Regions from separate parts of the Adlercreutzia wanghongyangiae genome, predicted to be linked through region 2. Evidence: predicted binding sites of a transcription regulator. Region 2 holds the regulator's gene; each other region holds the start of a gene.
What was found. The regulator HrcA, encoded in region 2, represses chaperone genes, less so after heat shock. The targets are predictions, from matches to a motif close to TNTTAGCANNCNNNNNNNNNGNNTGCTAANA.

Region 1 (7,405 bases), on a different contig from region 2:
CGCCAAGGCCAAGGAGGCCGAGGAGAAAAAGGCCGCCGCCGAGAAGCGCAAGGCCGAGGCGGCCGCGAAGCGCAAGGAAGCCGAGGCCAAGAAAAAGGCCGAGGCCGCCAAGGCCGCATCCGGTGTGCAGCCGACGGCCGAGCCCGCCCCCGTGCCCCCGAAGAAAAGCACTGCCAAAACCGTTTCCGAGGCGGCCGATGCGGACGCCCCCGCTGCTTCCGAGAAGGAGGACTAAATCATGCCTATCGGACCGGCGCGCATGCCCCTTTTCGACCACTTGGGCGAGCTGCGCATGCGCCTCGTGCGCATCGTCGCCTGCCTGGCCGTGGCCGTGGTGGTGTTCTATATGGCCACTCCCACCATGGGCCAGTTCCTGCTGATGCCCATTGCCGAGTTTTTGCCCACGAACCCGGCCAACGGCATGGCATCGTTGCAGGCCATCGATCCGTTCGAGGCCTTCGCCGTGCGCTTCCAGATATCGGTATGGGCCGGCATCGTAGCCACGTCTCCGGTTATCCTGTGGCAGCTGCTGGCGTTCTTCCTGCCGGCGCTGAAGCCCCAGGAGCGCAAGTGGTTCGTGCCCACCTTCGCGGCGGCGGTTGCCTTGTTCATGATCGGCACCGTGTTCTGCTACTGCATCATCTTGAATCCGGCGTTCCAATGGCTGACCGACCAGGCCATGGGCTTGGGTTACGTGGCGCCGCGCATGAGCTCGTACATCGATATCATCATCAAGTTCGAGCTTGGCTTCGGCTTCGCCTTCGAACTGCCGCTCATCGTGTTCTACCTGGTTATCTTCGACGTTATCCCGTACAAGAAGCTGCGCGGCAGTTGGCGCACGGTGTACGTGGTGCTGATGGTCATCTGCGCCGTGGTCACGCCCGATGCCTCGCCGGTGACTATGCTGCTGATGTTCGCGGCTATGATCGTGCTGTACGAAGGCAGCCTGTTCATCGCCCGCGTGGTGCTGGGCCGGCGCATCAAGGCCCAGAACGAGCGTTTGGCCGCCGAGGAAGACGAGTAGACGCGCGTATTGAACGGTATTGGGGCGGGGGCTACCCCGCCCTTTCTGTATGGGCGGAAAGCGGGCGAAAGGAACGGCATGCACGAGCTGGGAATTATGACGAGCGTGATGGACGCAGCCTGCGAGGCGGCGCGAGCTGAGGGCGCCACGCGGCTTTTGTCCATTAAGCTGTCCATCGGCGAGGCGACCGAGGCGGTGGAAGATGCGCTGCGGTTCTCGTTCGAGGCCCTGGCCGCCTCCGACCCCTTCACCGAGGGGGCCACGCTGGACGTGACGATGATCCGCCCGCGCAGCGTGTGCTTGGAATGCGGCGAGGAATTCGAGCACGACCTGCACAACCGCTTCTGCCCGGCCTGCGACAGCTTCGCCACCGAGCTTCTGGCCGGCCGCGAGCTGCAGATCGATTCCATCGAGGTCGACCTGCCCGACGATTAGCATCCGGTGGCAATCGCCCCGAAACAAAGCAGTGTCATACTGGATGCAGCGTGCCCGCCGCCTCCCGTGCCATCCTGAGCGCAGCGCGCAGCGCGGAGTCGAGGGATCTTGCCCGCCAACCCGAAAGGACCGCCATGGAGCCTCTGAAGATGTACGACGCCTGTACCGAAGCCCTGGGCGCCTTCGTGCGCGAAGCCGGGTTCGCCGATGTGGTGATCGGCCTGTCGGGCGGTATGGACTCATCGCTCGTGGCCGTAATGGCCGTCGATGCCCTGGGGGCCGACCACGTGCACGGGGTGATGCTGCCCGGTCCCTATTCCAGCGAGTCGTCCATCGACGACGCCGAGGCTCTGGCGAAGAACCTGGGCATTCCCGTGCGCACGATATCCATCTGCGAGCCCTTCGAGGCCTTCGAGCAGGTGCTCGCCCGGGCGTGCGGCGGGGCGCTTTCGGGCCTGGCCGCCGAGAACACCCAGGCCCGTTGCCGTATGGTGTGTCTCATGGCGCTTTCGAATGCCCACGGGTGGCTGATGCTGAACACGGGAAACAAGTCCGAGGCCTGCATGGGGTATTCCACCCTGTACGGCGATACGGCCGGCGCCTTCGCTCCGCTGGGAGGCGTGTACAAGACCGATGTGTTCGCCATGGCCCGCGCCCGCAACCGCCGTGCCGCCGAAGAGGGCGCCGCGCTGCCCATTCCCGTGAACGTGTTCGTGAAGCCGCCCTCGGCCGAGCTGGCGCCCGGCCAGGAGGACGAGAAATCGCTGGGGGTCGATTACGCCACGCTGGATCGCATTCTGGTGGCGAGCGTGGAAGGGGGAAGGGACGCCAGCGAGATTGTCGCGCTGCTGGCCGACGAGGGCCGCTCGGTTGAGGAGGCCGCGCAGCTGGTGGATTACGTTCTCGCACGCACGGCCGCCAATGCCTTCAAACGCGCCCTGGAGCCCCCGTATCCCGCGACGGCATTCTACGTTTAACAGCCTTGCAACTACATCGGTCGGGGTATGGCGGTCGTCGCCCCGCTCGTTTACCATGATGCTCATGGATAGGTTATTCCGACAGAGCGCCCGGCGGCTTTCCGCCACCGATTGGCTTATCGACGCGGTGATCGCGTTGGGAGCCTTCGGGTTCGCGTGCCTGCAGCTGACGCTGGCGGTGAACCTGCTCATTCCCGATGATTTCATGCGGCGGCTCATGGGCATTCAGGCCATGGTGCCCACCGCGCTGTCGCTGGGGGCCATCGCCCTGACCACGCTGCCCCTGGTTGCCCGGCGTCGGTTCCCCTGGCCGGTGTTCGCATGGACGCTGCTGGCTTGGGCCGTGCTTCAGATGGAAATGAACGGCATCGCGCTTTCGGTAGCAGGGCCGCTCATCGCCCTGTTCACCGTTGCCTCCACGCGGTCGCGCGGCGAGGCGGTGGCCGCCTGCGCGGTGGCGGTGGCGGTGTTCCTGTTCGCCCCGGCGCCGCCCGATCAGTCGCGCATTCTCACCCAGCTCACGCTGTTCCAGAACGGGGCCTTGGCCCTGGCGGCCGCCTTCGCCGGTTATGCCCTGCACGAGCATCAGGAGCATCTGCGCGCCGTGGAGGAACGGGCACTGGCCGCCGAGCGCACCCGCGAGACCGAGGCGCGTCGCCGCGTGGAGGCCGAGCGCGTGTCCATCGCACGGGAGGTGCACGATATTACGGCACACTCACTGTCGGCGGTAAGCATCCAGGCTGCGGCGGCCGAGCGTTTGGTGGACCGCGACCCGGCGGCGGCCCGCGCGGCCATCGCCGAGGTGCGCCGCACGGCGAAGACGGCGTTGGAGGAGATTCGCGCCATGATCGGGGTTTTGCGCACCGGCGAGGGGCCGGCGGAAACCGCGCCCACCGAGGGCACCGAGCGCATGGCCGATCTGACGGCCTACTTGGAAGGCGCCGGCATCCAGGCATCGTTGGCCATGGAAGGCTACGATCGCGCCGTGGTGCCCACCTTCATCGATGTAGCCCTCTATGGCATCGCGCGGGAGGCCGCCACCAACATCGTGCGCCACGCCGATGCTACCCGGGCCGCCGTCACCCTTGCGACCGATGCCGCTGCAGGCTGGGCGCATCTGACCGTGGACGACGACGGACGCGGGCTGACGGGCGCCCAGGCGCCGGCCGACCATCACGGGCTTTTGGGTATGCGCGAGCGGGCGCGGCTTCTGCACGGCACCTTCGCCGCCGAGCCCAGCCCCTGGGGCGGTGTGCGCATTGCCGTGGCTATTCCGCTGGTTCAGAAGGAGGAGTCCGATGGCTGATCCCATTCGCGTGCTGGTGGTGGACGACCAGGATCTGGTGCGCAGCGGCTTCAAGATGATCCTCTCCACCTACGAGGGCATCGAGATCGTCGGCGAGGCGAAGACGGGCGCCCAGGCCGTGGCCGAGGCGCAGCGCCTGAAGCCCGATGTGGTGCTTATGGACATTCGCATGCCCGAGATGAGCGGTATCGACGCCACGCGTGCCATCACGGGTAACCCGCTGCTGTCTAAAACGCGCGTGCTGGTGCTCACCACCTTCGATATCGACGAGTATGTGTTCGATGCCCTGGCCGCCGGGGCGAGCGGCTTCCTTCTGAAGGATGCCGACCCCGACGATATTGCCGCCGCCATCCGCGTGGTGGCCGACGGCGATGCGCTCATCCAGCCTTCGGTGATGCGCCGGCTCGTGGAAACCTTCGTGGCCGCCCGCCCGCGCGCCGGATGGGGGAGTGCCGAGGCCGCCGACGGTCGTCGCACCGCTCTGGCGAGCCTCACTGACCGCGAGCGCGAGATTCTCATGCTGGTGGCGCGCGGCCTTTCCAACGACGACATCGCCGAGGAGCTGTTCATCTCGCCGGCCACGGTGAAGACGCACTTGGCACGCATCATGGCGAAGACCGACGCCCACGACCGCGCCCAGCTGGTGGTGTTCGCCTACGAAACGGGCCTCGTCGCGCCGGCGGGAAAATAGCTGCGCAGGTGCACAAAAATCAGAGCGCTTAGGTAATCCCTGATCAAGAGCATAATCACAGGAAACTTGAGCGGAAAAAACTCAAGTTTTTCTCCCCACCCCCTTGTATTCCGTCCCGTTGCTGTTATGATGTCTACCTGTTTAGCACTCGTAGTCGCGGAGTGCTAGCACTTAACCCGATCGAGTGGTTAAATGAGAGGTTGTGCACCCGCACTACGCAAACCATTGAAAGGACGGCAAGCTATGAATTTGAAGCCTCTGGGCGACCGCGTCATCCTGAAGCAGGACGAGGCCGAGGTCACCACCGCCTCCGGACTGTTCCTGGCCTCCGACGCCAAGGAAAAGCCCCAGACCGGTACCATTCTCGCCGTGGGCGAGGGCAAGCTGGACAAGGACGGCAAGCTGATCCCCATGCCCGTCAAGGTGGGCGACAAGGTCATCTACGGCAAGTTCGGCGGCACCGAGATCGCGCTGGACGGCGAGAATGTGCTCATTCTCCGCGCCGACGACATTTTTGCGGTGGTTGAATAATTAATTATTCAACCACCCGATGGCTTTCCGTGGCGGCCGCCTAGCCCTTCAGAACCTGCGGTCTTTCGCACACAGCGCGAAGGCTGCTTAGCTCAAGGCCGCAGAACCTTCAGGGCTATGCGACTCACCACGAAAAGCCTGCTGTTTCCATTGTTGATTTTAGTTTTGATCTAAAAGAAAAAGTTTCTGAAAGGAACGCGAACTTATGGCTAAGGAAATCAAGTTCGATACCGATGCTCGCTCCGGCCTGGCCGCGGGCGTGTCCAAGCTGGCCGACGCCGTGAAGGTGACGCTCGGCCCCAAGGGCCGCTACGTCGCCCTGGAGAAGTCCTACGGCGCCCCGCTCATCACCAACGACGGCGTGACCGTCGCCAAGGAAGTGGAGCTGGAGAACCCCGTGGAGAACATGGGCGCCCAGCTGGTGCGCGAGGTTGCCGTGAAGACCAACGACGTGGCCGGCGACGGCACCACCACCGCCACCCTGCTCGCTGACGTCATCGTATCCGAGGGCCTGAAGAATGTGACCGCCGGCGCCGACGCCCTGGGCATCCGCCGCGGCATCGAGAAGGCCACCGACGCCATCGTGGCCGCCATCAAGGCCGACGCCACGCCGGTGTCCACCAAGGAGCAGGTGGCCAACGTCGGCCGCATCTCCGCTGGCGACGAGGCCATCGGCGACAAGATCGCCGAGGCCATGGACGCCGTGGGCAAGGACGGCGCCATCTCTGTGGAGGAGTCCCAGACCATCTTCGGCATCGACATGGAGATCGTCGAGGGCATGCAGTACGAGCGCGGCTACATCTCTCCCTACATGGCTACCGACATGGAGAAGATGGAGGCGGTGCTGAAGGATCCCTTCGTGCTGCTCACCGACATGAAGATCAACTCCATCCAGGACATGGTTCCGCTGCTGGAGGAGATCATGCGCGCCGGCCGTCCGCTGTTCATCGTGGCTGAGGACGTCGAGGGCGAGGCTCTCTCCACCATCCTGCTGAACCGCCTGCGCGGCACCCTGAACGTGGTGGCCATCAAGGCCCCCGGCTTCGGCGACCGCCGCAAGCGCATCCTGGAGGACATCGCCGTGGTCACCGGTGCCCAGGTTATCGACAAGGACTTCGGCATGACCATGGCCGACGCCACCATGGAGATGCTCGGCACCGCCAAGACCGTGAAGGTCACCAAGGACACCGCCCTTATCGTGGACGGCGCTGGCAAGAAGGAAGACATCCAGAACCGCATCCAGATCATCCGCGCCGAGCTGGAGCGCGTCGACTCCGACTTCGACCGCGAGAAGGCCCAGGAGCGTCTGGCGAAGCTGTCCGGCGGCGTGGCCGTGCTGAAGGTGGGCGCTGCCACCGAGTCCGAGCTGAAGGAGAAGAAGTCCCGCATCGAGGACGCCCTGCAGGCGACCCGCGCGGCCGTGGAAGAGGGCATCGTCGCCGGCGGTGGCGTGGCCCTGGTGGACGCCATCGGCGCCCTGGATTCCGTCGTGGCCTCCGACAAGGACGAGGAAGTCGGCATCAACATCATCCGCAAGGCCATCGAGGCCCCCATGCGCGCCATCGCGCAGAACGCCGGCTTCGAGGGCTCCGTCGTGGTGGAGAAGGTCAAGAGCCTGCCGAAGGGCGAGGGCCTGAACTGCGCCAACGGCGAGTACGGCAACATGATCGCCATGGGCGTGAACGACCCGGTGAAGGTGACCCGCACCGCGCTGCAGTCCGCGGCTTCCGTGGCGGCCCTCATCCTCATCACCGAGGCTACCATCAACGAGATCCCCAAGGAGGGTCCCGATCTGAGCGCCCTGGCCGGTGCCATGGGCGGTGGCGGCGGCATGTACTAAGCCGCACGCCCGCAAGGCCTGACGGTTCGGCAATGCGCCGAGCAAGCTAACTCGCAGAAAGGCGCCCCTCGGGGCGCCTTTCTTGTTGCTACGAGCTGGAATTCGGGTGTTAACCGGGAATGGGGGCTACTTCTTGCCCCACCAGCTTTTCACGGCGCGGTAGTCGTCGGCCATACCATCGTACACGGCGCGGAAGTTGTCCAGAGCTGCCTCAAGCTCGGCCATGGTGGCGGGGGTGGCTTCGGGCGGCATGACGCTCAGCGCGCGGCTCAGGCGCTTGCGGGCCGCCTTGTAGGCGCGTTTCCGGACGAAGTTCATGCGGCGTTTGGCCAGGGCGAAGCGCTCGTAGGCTTGATCCATCAGGTAATAGCCGGAAAGCATCGTCTCGATATTGCGCTCGTGGACGGCGTCTTCGTCGCGGTGAGCCTCGGCGTCGGCCTGGGCTTGCCGAACCATGGCGTCGCTTACCGTGGGCAGGGCCACATGGGCCAGCATCTCGGTGCTCTTCTTGTCCTTGTTGGCTGCGGCGATGGTCAGCAGACCTCGCTTGTCTACCTCGAAGGCGATTTCTATCTGCGGCACGCCGGCGCCGCTCCATTTC
Region 2 (7,405 bases):
TCGTGAGTGCCGTGAAGGGGGCAGTGGCGCATCCCGTGACGGTGAAGTTCCGCCGCGGCTGGGCCGAGGGCGACGAGACGGCACCTGTCTTCGCCCGGTTGATGGAAGAGGCGGGAGCCGATGCCGTGACGGTGCACGGGCGCTATGCCGAGCAGCTGTACCGCGGAAGTGCCGATTGGGGCGTCATCGGGCGCGTGCGCGAGGCGGTGGCGGTGCCCGTGGTGGGCAATGGCGACATCCGCTGCGGGGCCGACGCCGTGGCCATGGCCGCGCAGACGGGTTGCGACGCGGTGATGATCGCCCGGGGCGCCGAGGGCAACCCGTGGCTGTTCTCCCAGGTGCAGGCCGCGCTGGCGGGCGAGCCCGAGCCGGCGCCGCCCACGGTGGGCGAGCGCATTGCCATGGCGCGCCGCCACGCCGAGCTGCTCACCCACCGCGAGGGCCGCAACATCGTGCGCATGCGCAAGCACGCCATGTGGTACATGGCCGGCCTGCCCGGAGCCGCCGCTGCACGCGGCCGCATCAACTACTGCACGACGCTGGAGGATTTCAACCAGGTATTCGATGACTTGCTCGCGATCGCGTGGGAGCATTCGTGATGTGTCCATCGCGCACTATCGAGCGTTTTGATTCGGCTCTGTCCGTCTGGCGCTAGGAGGCATTGCAATTCGCTCAGACAGTCCTCGCTCTGCAGAACAGTCCATTGGACTGCTCTGTTCGCTGCGGAACTCGCTCGGTTGCAACGCCCCCTATCGTCAGACTGCTCGCTCGGAAGGAAAGGTACCTCATGACCTACGATCCCTATAAGGCGCTCTACCTGCATGTTCCGTTCTGCGTGGGGCGGTGCGGGTATTGCGATTTCGCCACTTCGGCGGTGGAACGGGACTCGCCGGTCATCGACGAGTACGTGGAGTCGCTCGTGATGGATGTCCGCCGGGCCTCCAAGGAGGAGAAGCTGGGGGCGCTGGAGACGGTCTACATCGGCGGTGGCACGCCCAGTTTCATTGGCATGGGGCGGCTTTCCATGCTGCTGTACGCGCTTTCGACGTCTGTGCACCTCACGCCTGAGGTGGAGTGCACCATGGAGGCGAACCCCGAGAGCCTGACCGCGTCCATGGTGCGCGACATCTGGGCCCTCGGCGTGAACCGGCTGTCCTTGGGCGTGCAATCCTTCGACGACGAGGTGCTGCGCATTCTCGGCCGCGCCCACGACGCCGAGGCCGCCCGCACGGCGGTGCGTGCGGCTCAGGAGCGGTTCGAGAACGTGTCGGTGGACCTGATGTGCGGCATTCCCGGGCAAAGTGAGAAGTCTTTCGCGGAGAGCGTGCGCGAGGCCGTGGGCCTCGGTGTTTCCCACGTGTCGGTGTACCCGCTGACCATCGAGCCTCACACCCCCTTCGATGCCGCCGTGATGAGCGGGGCCATGGCCGAGCCCGATGAAGATGTGGAAGCGGCCTGCATGGAGGCTGCCGCGCGCATTCTTGAATCTGCGGGATTTCATCGCTACGAGGTGGCAAGCTACGCCAAGCCCGGTTTCGAGAGCCGGCACAACACCGCCTATTGGACGGGGAAGCCCTATATGGGAATCGGGCGCTCGGCCGTCACTATGACCCAGAACGAGTGTCGTCGCATGCGCGTGCAGGACGGGCGCGTGGTGGACGATCTGGATGCGAGGCAGATGGCGTCCGAGGACCTCATGCTGGGCATGCGCATGGCCCAGGGGGTTTCCGACGAGCAGGTTGCGCGGGCGGCCGCGGTTATCGACGGTGAGAACGGTGCGAACGGAACCGCCTTCCCGTCGGCGGGAAGCGCGGTGCTCGCCGCGTTCGACGAGCTTGCCTCCCTCGGTCTTGCCGAGCACCGCGACGGGCGCTGGCGCCCCACCGAGACCGGCTGGCTCTGCGGCAACGAGCTCTACGGCCGCTTGTTGGACTTGGCCCCCTAGCCTGATTCGCGCGCGTCGGAGGCCGGGGGTGCCTGCGCGGTTCGCGATGGCGATATGGCTCTGGTCTGTCTCACGCGCGTCCCGTGGCAACTTCGTAGGGGGCGGCTTTAGCCGTCCCGTTTTTGCCATGTGGCCCCGCGTCTCTCCCGGGAGGGCGGCCTGAAGGCCGCCCCTACGTGGGGGACGGGGCGGCCAGGGCGGCCCCTGCGGGGCTTCGGATGTTCCTTGCGAGGGGGCTCTCCTCTTTTTCGCAGACGCCTTCCACCTGCCTTCTTGTGTCGCTTACGTTGAAAGTTAGCACTCCTTCGGCTCGGTTGCTAAAATAGCGCCACAAGGTTGCAGTTTCCGCAGGGAAAGGAGAGGCGATGCTGTCGGAGAGGCGACAGAGGGTGCTGCGCGCGCTCATCGAGGACTACATCGAGTACGCGCTGCCCGTGGGCTCGCGCACGCTGACCGAGCGCCACCATTTGGGCGTGAGCCCGGCCACGGTGCGCAACGACCTCTCCGCCCTGGAAGACGCCGGCTTTATCCAACAGCCGCACACCTCTGCGGGCCGTGTGCCCACCGACGCCGGCTACCGCAGCTTCGTGGACGAGCTGCTGCTGTCGGGGCTGGCCGAGGAGGAGCGGCCGCACCGCGCCATCGTGGACGAGCTGCGTGCCTCCGCCTCCGAGCTTGATGCCCTCATGGAGCGCACCGGCGCCGCCCTTGCGCGGCTGACCAACTGCCTTTCCATCGTTATGGCCCCCTCGGTGTTCGCCGGTCGCATCCGCCAGATCACCCTGGTGTCGCTGTCGCCGTGGCAGGCCATCATCATCGTGGTGGCCGAGGACGGCCAGGTGGTCAACCGCACCGTCGCCTTCACCGAGGAGGTGTCCGCCGACGAGCTGGCCGACGCCCAGAACCTGCTGAACCGCGTACTGGTGGGCCGGTCGGCTCGCGACGTGCGCCGCCAGATGGACGCAAGCACGGTGGAGGCCCTAAGCGACCCGCTCGTGCAGCGTATCATCGACGAGGTGGTGGAATGCCTGGGCGAGTCCGATACGGCGCGCGCCCACAGCCTGGGTATTTCGGCTCTGCTGCGCCAGCCCGAGTTCAGCGACGCCAAGGCGCTGCTGCCGGTGATGGAGGTGCTGGAGGACGATCGCGTGCTGATGCACACCTTCGACGACGCCACCCAGGAGGGCGGTCCGGTGATGGTGCGCATCGGGCACGAGAACCCCGCCTCCGAGCTGGCCGGCGTGTCCATCGTTGCCTGCCCCTACGGGCGCGGCGAGAGCGAGGGCATGGTGGCTGTCATCGGGCCCACGCGCATGGACTACGGCAACGCCATCCGCGCCGTGCGAGCCGCCCAGTGCGTGCTGCACGACCAATAGCGACGTCTTCCGCTCTGAACCTTCCGCTATCGACGAAGAAAGGCAAGAGGCTTCCCCATGGCCGCAAACAAGGATCTGTACGAAATACTCGGCGTCTCCCGCGATGCATCGGAGGCCGAGATCAAGAAGGCGTTCCGCCACAAGGCCCGCGAGCTGCATCCCGACGTGAACAAGGCGCCCGAGGCCGAAGACCAGTTCAAGGAGCTGAACGAGGCCTACGATGTGCTGAGCGACCCCCAGAAGAAGGCCGCTTACGACCGCTTCGGCACCATTCCGGGCGCTGCGGGCGGCGGTGGCCCCTACGGCGGCGTGAACATCGATTTCGAGGATCTGTTCGGCGGCGGCTTCGGCGGCATGGGCGACATCTTCTCCACCTTCTTCGGGGGTGCTGCTGCGGCCGGAGCGGGACGTGCGGTGCGCAAGGACGGCCGCGATATGGGCGTGGGCATCCGCATCACGCTGGCCGAGGCGGCCACGGGCGAGAAGAAGGAGATCGTCTACGACCGCTTGGCGCCGTGCTCCGACTGCGACGGCAGCGGGCTGGGCCCCGACGGCAAGGAGGTCACCTGCCCCGAATGCGACGGCCGCGGCCGGGTGGTCACCGTGCAACACACTTTCCTGGGCGACATGCAGTCGGCCACCACCTGCCCGAACTGCCATGGCACCGGCACCATCATCGAGAACCCGTGCCCCGAGTGCGAGGGGCAGGGCCGTGTGCCCGACCGCCAGCGCGTGTCGGTGGAGATTCCCAAGGGCATCCGCGACGGCCAGCAGCTGCGCATCCACGATTTTGGCGAGGCCGGCATGCAGGGAGCGCCGGCGGGCGACCTCATCGTCACGGTGCGCATCGCCCCCGACGAGTTCTTCGAGCGCGACGGCGACAACCTGCACTGCAAGCTGGTGGTGTCCATGGTGCAGGCGGCCCTGGGCGCCGAGGTGGAGATCGACGGCATCTACGAGGACGAGAAGGTGACCATCAAAGTGCCCGAGGGCTGTCAGAACGACCAGGTGGTGCGCTGCAAGGGCTTCGGCATGCCGCGCCTGAAGAGCGACGCCCGCGGAGACCTGTTCGCCCACATCGACGTGGAGATTCCCAAGAAGCTGTCCAAGCGCGAGCGCGAGCTTCTGGAGGAGCTGGCCGCCGAGATGGGCGAGAACGTGAACGAGGGTCGCAGTCCGCTGCAGAAGCTGCGCGACATCTTCGAGTAATCGTTCCGTTCGCCCTGACGGGACGGGCGGACACGCCGACGCTGCGGTTCCGACTGCACCTGCCCTGGCCTCCTGTTTTCGCCTCGGCGCGTACCGAAGTACGCTTGGACGAAAGGCGGGGCGCGTCCAGGCGCAGTCGGAACCTCGCTGACGTTCCCAATTAAGTGAGAGATGAATTTGCAATGTCTTTACCGCGCTTCTTTTTGGAAAACCAGGTGCTTTCCGCCGAGACGGAGGCGGTGTTTCCGCTGCGGCTTTCGCCCGACGATGCCAAGCACGCCAAGGTGCTGCGGCTGGCGCGCGGCGAGCATGTGGCGGTGATCGACGCGGCGAGCGATTACTTCGAGTGCGAGATCGTCGATTTCTCCGACAGCCTGCCGATGGTATCCGTCGCGCGCCATGAGGAAGCGGACGCGGCGGGCCCGCAGGTAATGCTCCTGCAGGGCTTGGCCAAGGGCGACAAGATGGAGACGGTCATCCGCCATGCCACCGAGGTGGGCGTGGTCGCCTTCGTGCCCGTGTCCTGCAAGCGTTCGGTGGTGAAGCTGGACGGGAAGAAGGCCGCGGCCAAGACCGAGCGCTGGCGCGCCATCGCGAAGAGCGCCGCCATGCAGTCGGGCCAGCCGCGCATCCCCGAGGTGAGCGAGCCGATGTCAGTGCGCGAGGCCGCCGCACTTTTGGTCGGTGCCACGGCGGTGCTCGTGTGCTGGGAGGAGGCGCCGGGAAGCGCGCGGCTGCGCGATGCGGTGCAGGGAGCGCTCGCCGTCACCCGCACGCCCGCGGCCGACGCGCGCATCGCGGTGGTGGTGGGGCCCGAGGGCGGCCTGGCCTCCGAAGAGGTGGACACGCTTCTGGCCTGCAACCCCCAGGCGAGCCTCGTGACGCTGGGGCCTTCCATCCTGCGTACCGAGACTGCCGGTATCGTGGCCCCGGCGCTCGTGCTCTACGAGCTGGGCGGCATGGGGAATACCCCTGCGCACGACGATGCCTCCGCCTCTGCCTTCGAAGACGGGATCATCGAGGCTCCGCTCGCTGCCGCGTCGTTTGCCGGCATGTTCGCCGACGTGGGTGCGGACAATGAGTAAGCCTGCCTTCCGCTTCGCCGTGGTCAACCTCGGCTGTAAGGTGAATCGCGTGGAGGCTGACGGCTTCGAGCGGCTGCTGGTGGGGCGTGGGGGAGCGCCGTCAGGCGAGGCCGATGCCGACCTTGTCATCGTGAACACGTGCACCGTCACCGGTGAGGCTGAGAAGAAAACGCGCAAGGCCGTACGCCACGCGCTTTCCGCTGGCGATGGTGCCGAGGTTATCGTCACGGGCTGCGCAACGGAGATCGACGCTGCGACTTACGAGGCCTTGGACGATCGCGTGACCGTGGTCCCAAAAGCTGGTATGGCGCTGTATCTGGAAGAGGGCACGCTCCTGTCACAGCTACCCAAGTTCGGCACCGGTCCGTCCTCCCGATGCCGTCCTGAGCAGAGCGCTCAAGAAGCAGAGTCGAAGGATCTCGCGGCCTTCCGCCCGTCGGATGGGCGTACTCGCATCGGCATCAAAGTCCAGGACGGCTGCGACAACGCCTGTACCTACTGCATCGTGCACGTGGCGCGCGGGCGTGCGGTGAGCCGCCCGGCTGACGGGGTGGTGGCCGAGGCCGTCGCTCTTGCGCGGGCGGGCGTGCGCGAGATCGTGCTGACGGGCATCAATTTGGGCTCCTACGACCATGGCGGCCACGATTTGGCTGATCTCTGCCGACGCTTGCTCGCTGAGACCGCGGATCTGCATGGTCCGGACGAGGCCCCGTGCCGCTTCCGTATCGGCTCCATCGAGCCCATGGACGTTTCCATGGATTTCATCGGCCTCCTGGCCGAGGCAGAGGGGCGCATCTGCCGGCATCTGCACCTGCCCCTGCAATCGGGCAGCTCCCGTGTCCTGCGCGAGATGGCGCGTCCTTACGATGCCGAGGAGTATCGCCAGCTCGTGGACTACCTGCGCGCCATGGTTCCCGAAATCGCGCTCACCACCGACATCATCGTGGGCTTCCCTGGCGAGACCGAGGACGATTTCGCCGACACCTGCGCACTCGCGCGCCACGCCGCGTTCGGCAAAATTCATGTGTTCCCGTACTCGAAGCGCGAGGGAACTCCGGCCGCCGCCCGCATCGATCAGGTGGCACCCGACGTGAAGGCCTCCCGCGCCGCTCGTTTGCGTGCCCTCTCCGACGAGCTGGGCGCCGCCGACCGCGCCGCCCGTGCGGGCACGACCGAGTTCGCTCTCGTAGAGCGCCCCGGCCATGCCACCACCGAGAGCTACCATGAGGTGCCCGTGCCCGTGGATGCCCCCGTGGGCCGCCTGGTGCCCGCTGTGATGTAGGCCGCAGCGCCCTTCTGCCCGTGACCGACTCTGACTGGGAATTTCGATCTTCGTTCTCGAGGTGATGGCCTGAAAAATGCAGATGTCTATGCGCTTTGCGGTCTTCGGGCAGGTTTTTGGTCGAAAAGGCTAGGATGTATAAGGGCGGTGAGGGTGCTCGGTGCCTCGCGTATCGTTTCTTGTCCCCAAACACGAGGATGTATAAACCATATGCGCGCTGCGTGCGTTACTTTCCATAGACATCTTATTGTTTCAGGCCAAAACTCTTGTATCGGTTGCAAACCCCTGAGACATCCTCCTTTTTTGGCCACTTTGGGCTAAGCCGGCCACTGAAGCACGCTTCCGAGTTGCCGTCGCTCCCTCTAGGGGGCTCTTGTGATGTGCTCGTCATCGTGGCGTTGCGGGCCGCTTCGCGCAGGGAGGGCTCTCCAGGCACTTTCAAACGTTTCTATGGCAGGCGCACAAGATAGGGTACAATAGCGGGCATGACTGATTTGACGCAGACAAC
Region 3 (7,405 bases), on a different contig from region 2:
GCCCCTCCTCCAGAATCTGGAGGAGAATGTTGAACACATCGGGGTGCGCCTTCTCGATCTCATCGAAGAGCACCACCGAGTAGGGGCGCTGGCGCACGGCCTTGGTGAGCTGGCCGCCCTCGTCGAAGCCCACGTAGCCCGGAGGCGATCCCACCAGGCGCGACACCGTGTGCTTCTCCATGTACTCGGACATGTCGAAGGACAACAGCGCGTCCTCGGAGTTGAAGAGGAACTCGGCGAGCGATTTTGCGAGCTCGGTCTTGCCCACGCCCGAGGGGCCCAGGAAAATGAACGAACCGGCGGGACGCTTCGGATCCTTCAGGCCCGAACGGGAGCGGCGGATGGCCTTCGAAAGCGCGGTCACAGCCTCGTCCTGGCCGATGACGCGCTCGTGCAGCACGCCCTCCATGCGCAGCAGCTTCTCGGTCTCGGCCTCGGTGAGGTTACTCACGGGCACGCCGGTGGACATGGACACCACATCGGCGATGTCCTCCACGGTCACCTGCTGCACGGTCTTGGAGGTGTCCTCCTCCCACTGCTTCTCGGCTTCCTCGCGCTCCTTCTTCACGGCCTCTTCCTCGTCGCGCAGCTCGGCGGCGCGCTCGAAGTTCTGGTCGCCGATGGCCTTGTCCTTCTCGGAGCGAATCTTGCGCAGCTTGTCGTCCAGATCGCGCAGCTCCTTGGGCAGCGTCATGTTGCGGATGCGCATGCGGGCGCCGGCCTCGTCCATCACGTCGATGGCCTTGTCGGGCAGGTAGCGATCCTGGATGTAGCGGTTCGCCAGCTGCACGGCGGCGGTCAGGGCCTCGTCGGTGAAGTGCACGCCGTGGTGCGCCTCGTACTTGTCGCGCAGGCCCTCCATGATGCGCACGGCCTGCTCCTCGTTGGGCTCGCTCACCGTGATGGGCTGGAAGCGACGCTCCAGAGCCGAGTCCTTCTCCAGGTGCTTGCGATACTCCTCGAGCGTGGTGGCGCCGATAATCTGGATCTCGCCGCGCGACAGCGGCGGCTTCAGGATGGCGGCCGCGTCGATGGAGCCCTCGGCCGAGCCGGCGCCGATGATGGTATGGATCTCGTCGATGAACAGCAGCACGTCGCCGGCGTCCATGACCTCCTTGATGACCTTCTTCAGGCGCTCCTCGAACTCACCGCGGTACTTCGAGCCGGCCACGAGCGCCGACACGTCCAGCGTGACGAGGCGCTTGCCGCGCAGGATGTCGGGCACCTGGTTGCTCACGATGAGCTGGGCCAGGCCCTCGGCGATGGCCGTCTTGCCCACCCCGGGCTCACCCAGGATGAGCGGGTTGTTCTTCTGGCGGCGCGACAGGATCTGCATGACGCGCTCGATTTCCGCCGCGCGGCCAATGACCGGGTCCAGCTTGCCCTCGCGGGCCTTCTTGGTCAGGTCGGTGCCGAACTCGGTGAGCATGGAGTCCGACGACGCCGGGCCGTCGAAGCCGCTGCGGCCCGCGTACACGGGCGACTGGCCCACCAAATCGTTCAGGGCACCGCGCACGTCGTCGCCGGTCACGCCCAAACGCCCCAGCACCTCCAGGCCGGTGCCCTCGCCCTCGCGGGCAATGCCCAGCAGCAAATGCTCGGTGGAGATGTAGGACTGGCCCATCTGCATGGCCTCGCGCAGGGAGTTCTCCAGCACGCGTTTCACGCGCGGCGTGAACGACAGGTGGCCGGACACGTCGGCGTCCTCGTCGATGGTGACCACCTGGCGGATGGCCTGCACCACGCCGTCGTAGGTGACGTTCAGACGGTCGAGCGCCTGGGCGGCCAAGCCGTCCTTCTCCTGAATGAGGCCGAGCAGAATGTGCTCGGTGCCCACGTAGGGCTGGTGGAGCGCGCGCGCCTCATCCTGAGCCAGGACAAGCACCTTGCGGGCCTTGTCCGTGAATTTCTCGAATGACATGGCTTCCTCGTTCCTTCGTTGGTGCCCGCCTGCAGATACTCTCTCGCGATCTCGGGTGCGCCGGGCACGGAATATAGTTCCCGAGCAGTTTAGCACTCACCCGGCCGAATTGCTAAACCTGGGTCTCGGGAATCCTCCATTTGTGGGCACGTTGTGAGGGGCGAAACGCGTCGAAATGCACCCGGCGCACGCTTTCGGAGGATCCCTGCAGAGAAAAGCACGATTGGGCGAGTTCAAGCCGCCGTTTTCGCTCCCGAATGCAGAGAAAATGACGATCGAGCGAGTTTTCGTGACTCCGGAACTCGCTCGATCGTCATTTTTGTTGCACATTCGGGGAAGAATCCTGCGCGGGCACCTCGTCGGCCGAGGCGGTGCCGCCCTTCTGCGCGGGCGCACTGCCATCCGAGTCGCTGCCGCCCTTTTGCGCCGTCCGTTCCCGCTCGTCGCGGCCGTCCTGACGTGCATCCTCGCGACGCACGTCGCGCTCGATCTTGCGCAGGTTCGCGTTCTGGAACTCGGCTACGAAGCCGGCCGAGAAAATGCCGCCCGGAATGGCCACAAGCGCCACCGACAAAAACATGATGACCGAGCCCACGATGCGCCCGGCCGGCGTGATGGGCACCAAATCGCCGTAACCGGTACCGGTGACGGTGGTCACGGCCCAGTACACGCCCGACAGCAGATTGTTGAACTTGTCGGGCTGGGCCGGGTGCTCGATCTCGTACATGACCACGCTGGACACCACCACCAGCATGGCGATGACCAGAAACGCCGCCACGATCTCATGATAGTGCTTGGCGATCACACGCCCGATGGTACGCAGGCCACGCATGTAGCGGGATATCTTTACAAGACGCACGAGACGCACCACGCTGATGATATCCTGCACCTGAGGGGTAATGGGAACGAACCACGCCACCAGGTTCGGCCCGAACGACAGCAGGTCGATAATGCCCCAGGGCGAAAAGATATAACGCAGCCGAGCCCGGGACGGCGAGCAGTTGCCGTAGGCCAGGTCGGCAATCCAGATGCGCGCGAGGTATTCCAAGCAGAAGCACACCGTCGAGAAGCGGTAAAAGCCCTGGATAACGCTGGCCGCCACCGGATCGAGGCCCGGCTGAGTGGAGAAAAACACCACCACGGCGTTCAGCAAGATGAGCGTGAACAGGGCGCCGCCCACGATCTTCGCCGGCCAGTTCGCCTTGCGCAGGTTCTCCAGGGCGTAGAACGTCTGGCGCTTGAACTCGGGAGCGCGCGACACCTTGAGACGGCGGCGAAAGCGATCCACACGCTCACGATGCCGTTTGCGCTCTTCGTCCCGCTCGCTCTTGTCGTCGCTTTCCATGGCCGCACCTCCTCTCGCATCGGAGCGGCTGCCGCACTGCAGCGCCTCGGCTCCTTCGTCGATGCCTATTCTAGAAACGGATGGGCCCGCGCTCCTCAGCACGGGCCCATCCGTAAGTAAGTTGGTAACTGTTCGCCTAGTACAGCTTGGCGCCGGCGGGGATGGCATCGTCCACCATCAGCAGGTTCAGACGCTCCTCGGGCTCGCCGTCGTCGCCCGGCACCTCGTGCACGGCGCTGATGATCATGCCGCAGGAGTCGATGCCCATCATCTTGCGTGGCGGCAGGTTCGTGATGGCGATGAGCGTGCGGCCCACCAGCTGTTCGGGCTCGTAGTAGGCATGGATGCCCGAGAGGATAACGCGGTCGGTGCCCGTGCCGTCGTCCAGGGTGAACTGGAGCAGCTTCTTGCTCTTCGGCACGGCGACGCACTCCTTCACCTTCACGGCGCGGAAGTCCGATTTGCTGAAGGTGTCAAAGTCCACCTCGTCCTCGAAAAGCGGCTCGATGACCACGTTGGAGAAGTCGATGGGAGCCACGGACGCGGCGGGCGCGACAGGAGTGGCAGCGGCGGCGGGGGCAGCCGCCTCGGTACCCTTCCCTGCCACAGGAGCTTCGTCCTTCATGTGGGGGAACAACAGCACATCGCGGATGCTCGGCGCGTCGGCCAGCAGCATGACCAAGCGGTCGATGCCGATACCCACGCCGCCCGCCGGCGGCATGCCGTATTCCAGCGCGCGGATGTAGTCGGCGTCGTAGCCCATGGCCTCGTCGTCGCCCATGTCCTTGGCGGCCACCTGGGCGCGGAAGCGCTCGGCCTGGTCCACCGGGTCGTTCAGCTCGGTGAAGGCGTTGGCGTACTCGTGCCCCAGGATGAACAGCTCGAAGCGCTGGGTGAGCTCGGGGTTCTCCGGATCCTTCTTGGCCAGCGGCGAGATCTCCAGGGGGTGATCGATGACGAAAGTGGGCTGGATGAGCTTCTCCTCGGCCACGGCCTCGAAGATCTCGGAGATGAGCTTGCCCTTGCCCCAAGCCGCTTCCGCGTGGCCACCGTTCTTCTCTAGAATAGCCACGAGCTCATCGCGGGTGCGCTCGAAGGACACCTCCTCGCCGGCATGTTCGCTCGCGAGCTCCATCATGGAGGCGCGGCGCCACGTGCCCGACAGGTCCACCGGCGTACCCTGATACTCGATCTGAAGGCCGCCGCAGGCCGCCTCGGCCGCGGCCTTGATGCAGCCCTCGGTAAGGTCCATCATGCCGTCCAGGTCGCTGAAGGCGGCATAAGCCTCCATGGTGGTGAACTCGGGGTTGTGGTACGGGTCCATACCCTCGTTGCGGAACTGGCGGCCGATCTCGAACACTTTCTCGAAGCCGCCCACGAGCAGGCGCTTCAGCGGCAGCTCGGTGGCAATGCGCAGGTAGTAGTCGCGATCGAGCGCGTTGAAGTGCGTGATGAAGGGCTTCGCGTTCGCGCCGCCGATGATGGCGTGCAGAAACGGCGTCTCAACCTCGTAGAAGCCGGCGTCCTCCATGTAGCGGCGGATGGCCGACACGATCTTGAAGCGGCGCTCGAAGGTGGTGCGCACCTCGGGATTCATGACCAGGTCCACATAGCGCTGGCGGTAGCGGGTCTCCTTGTCCGTGAGCCCGTGGAACTTCTCGGGCAGAGGACGCAGCGACTTGCTCATAAGCTCGAAGGAATCAACCGCCACGGACAGCTGGCCGCGCTTGGTGCGCATCATGGTGCCGGAAACGGCGATCCAGTCGCCCACGTCCAAATCGCACAGTGCCGCGAAGGCCTCCTCGCCAAGCGCGTTGATGCGGCAGAACAGCTGGATGTCGCAACCAGACTCGCGCAGCTCCAGGAAGGCGATCTTGCCCTGCACGCGCTTGGCCATGATGCGGCCGGCGATGAGCACCTCGTCTTCCGTGGACTCGCCGTCCTCCAGGTGCGCGTACTTCTCGTTCAGCTCGCCCACGGTGTGGCTGCGCTTGATGGAGTGCCCGTAGGGGTCCACGCCCGCGGCGATGAGCGCCTCGCGCTTCGCCTTGCGCACCTCAATGGGATCGTCTTCGATTACCTCAGCGATTTCTTCAGCCATGGGAATTCCCTCGCAACCCTTACCTCGTTTTGTCGTTCAGAAAAGAAACAGGCAGGGCCGAGACGCAGGGTGTGCCTCCGCGCGCAGTTCCGCAGCGAACGGAACAGTCCAGCGGACTGTTCCGCCGAGCGAGGACTGTCTGAGCACGGAGGTATGCCCTGCGGCTCGGCCCGAACAGCCTTCGAAAACTAATGCTCGATCTTCAGGATGGTCAGCTTGATGTCGCGACCGGTGGGGCCGGTGGTAACCACCTCGTCGCCCTTCTTGCGGCCCAGCAGCGCCTGGCCCACGGGCGGCTCGTTGGAGATCTTGCCCTCGGCGGCATCGGACTCGGCGCCGCCCACGATAGTGAACACACGCTCGCGGCCGTTCATGTCCACGGTCACCACCGAGCCAATGTTCACCTTGCTGGAACGCTTCGGAGTGTTCACCACCGTGGCCTCCGAAAGAATGCGGCTGATCTCGGCAATGCGCGCCTCCATCATGCCCTGCTCATTCTTGGCGTCGTCGTACTCGGAGTTCTCAGAGATGTCGCCGAACTCGCGGGCCACCTTGATACGCTCGCCGATCTCGGCGCGCTTCTCGGTTTCCAGGTAGTGCAGCTCCTCTTCCAGCTTCTTCTTGCCCTCTTCGGTCAGTACGTAGTTCTCATTTGCCATGATATGTCCGTTTTCTCTCTTTATACACTGGTGGTGCGCCCGCACCACCGCGCGAGCGCACCACAATTTACCAGTTTATGGGAAGAAGCGCCTCGGTTACTCGGCCTTCTTCTTCACGACCTTTTTCACGGTCTTCTTGGGGGCGGCCTTCACGGGCTCTTCCTCCACCTCTTCGACGACCTCCACAACCTCTTCGTCGTCGGCGGCCTCCTCGATGTCCTTGCTGCCGGCACCCATGCCGTCGCGCAGGTTCTTCACCGTCTTGCCCAGGGCGCTGCCGAGTTTGGGCAGGTTCTTCGGGCCGAAGATGAGCAGGATGACAACCAGGATGATGAGGAGCTCCGGAACTCCCATGCCCAAAATCTTCATGCATTCCTCCGTTTGATGGGGCAAGGCTCGCCTTGCCGCGTTCGTGTGCCTTATGGCGGCGCGTGCCGCGTCCCCCAAAGGCGCGGCGTTTGCGTGCCGACAAGGGTAGCACAAACCCCGACCAAGCGACCGAACTCGCACAAATACTTCAACGAAGCCAGGGGTACCACGGCACGATTGGTCGCGCGCCCAGCCGTCTTCGCACGCAGAGCAGCCACTTCGCCTGAAATGGCTTGGAAATTGCGCTTTTGTTACCAATTCGCCCTCCTTCCGCTGGCGCCGAAATCCATGACCTGGGAAAATGCCATGGCAGATGTTTCGCGCAAGGCCGGTTTTGCTTATTGAGGTAACAAAGTCGCTCTTTACAAGCCATTTCGAAGGGATCCGCCATGCACCGCATGACTGACGAGGAATTCGAGACCGCCATCGCCGAGGCGCTCGATGCCATGCCCGACCAGTTCATCGCGGCACTGGAGAACGTGGCCATCGTATGGGAAGACGAACCGAGCGCCTATCATCTGGGCTACGATGAGTGGGACGACGACACCGAGGCCTTCGATGGAGAATTGCCCAGCGACTTGCTGGGGCTGTTCGACGGCCTTTCCCTGGTGGAGCGCGCCACGGGCGGTTACGACGACGACATCCCCGACGTGGTCACCATATTCAAGGGCCCCCACGAGCGCTGCTTTTCCAGCCGCGCGGAAATCGTCGATGAGATCGGCAAGACCGTTATCCACGAGCTGGGCCACTATTTCGGCCTGAACGAGGACCAGCTGGCCGCCATGGGGTATGAGTAGATCGAAGGCCCTGGCGGGGAGGGGCGCCAGGGCCTTCTTCGCAAAAGAGATAAGCCGGCGAGCAGTTACGCCGTCTTGCCCTTATAGGCATTTGCGGCGCTCAACACCGGCACGGGATATTCCACATCCATGAGGTCCATGGCCGCCAGCCACGAGGACACCACGTTGTGGCTCATGTTCAAACCTCCATAGTACTGAGCGTACATACCGTTG

Region 1: VIN30_RS07390 (co-chaperone GroES) is a predicted target of HrcA. The motif match lies at 4,573-4,603, and genes of this name have one in related genera.
Region 3: VIN30_RS03050 (ATP-dependent Clp protease ATP-binding subunit) is a predicted target of HrcA. The motif match lies at 2,009-2,039, and genes of this name have one in related genera.

Annotation. Positions count from the first base shown of each region.
Region 1 covers NZ_JAYMFF010000014.1:42,948-50,352, reverse strand. Annotated here, with positions in the region: gene VIN30_RS07420 (Sec-independent protein translocase subunit TatA/TatB) at 1-235, shown strand, start outside; gene tatC (twin-arginine translocase subunit TatC) at 239-1,024, shown strand; gene VIN30_RS07410 (hydrogenase maturation nickel metallochaperone HypA/HybF) at 1,103-1,459, shown strand; gene nadE (NAD(+) synthase) at 1,594-2,436, shown strand; gene VIN30_RS07400 (sensor histidine kinase) at 2,501-3,742, shown strand; gene VIN30_RS07395 (response regulator transcription factor) at 3,735-4,433, shown strand; gene VIN30_RS07390 (co-chaperone GroES) at 4,677-4,964, shown strand; gene groL (chaperonin GroEL) at 5,170-6,804, shown strand; gene VIN30_RS07380 (Hsp70 family protein) at 6,931-7,405, opposite strand, start outside.
Region 2 covers NZ_JAYMFF010000009.1:151,548-158,952, reverse strand. Annotated here, with positions in the region: gene dusB (tRNA dihydrouridine synthase DusB) at 1-599, shown strand, start outside; gene hemW (radical SAM family heme chaperone HemW) at 788-1,945, shown strand; gene hrcA (heat-inducible transcriptional repressor HrcA) at 2,311-3,321, shown strand; gene dnaJ (molecular chaperone DnaJ) at 3,379-4,530, shown strand; gene VIN30_RS05705 (RsmE family RNA methyltransferase) at 4,713-5,615, shown strand; gene VIN30_RS05700 (MiaB/RimO family radical SAM methylthiotransferase) at 5,608-6,897, shown strand; gene VIN30_RS05695 (PhoH family protein) at 7,383-7,405, shown strand, end outside.
Region 3 covers NZ_JAYMFF010000003.1:80,803-88,207, reverse strand. Annotated here, with positions in the region: gene VIN30_RS03050 (ATP-dependent Clp protease ATP-binding subunit) at 1-1,921, opposite strand, end outside; gene VIN30_RS03045 (ion transporter) at 2,235-3,266, opposite strand; gene lysS (lysine--tRNA ligase) at 3,403-5,367, opposite strand; gene greA (transcription elongation factor GreA) at 5,556-6,026, opposite strand; gene tatA (twin-arginine translocase TatA/TatE family subunit) at 6,123-6,395, opposite strand; gene VIN30_RS03025 (metallopeptidase family protein) at 6,785-7,192, shown strand; gene VIN30_RS03020 (FAD-dependent oxidoreductase) at 7,258-7,405, opposite strand, start outside.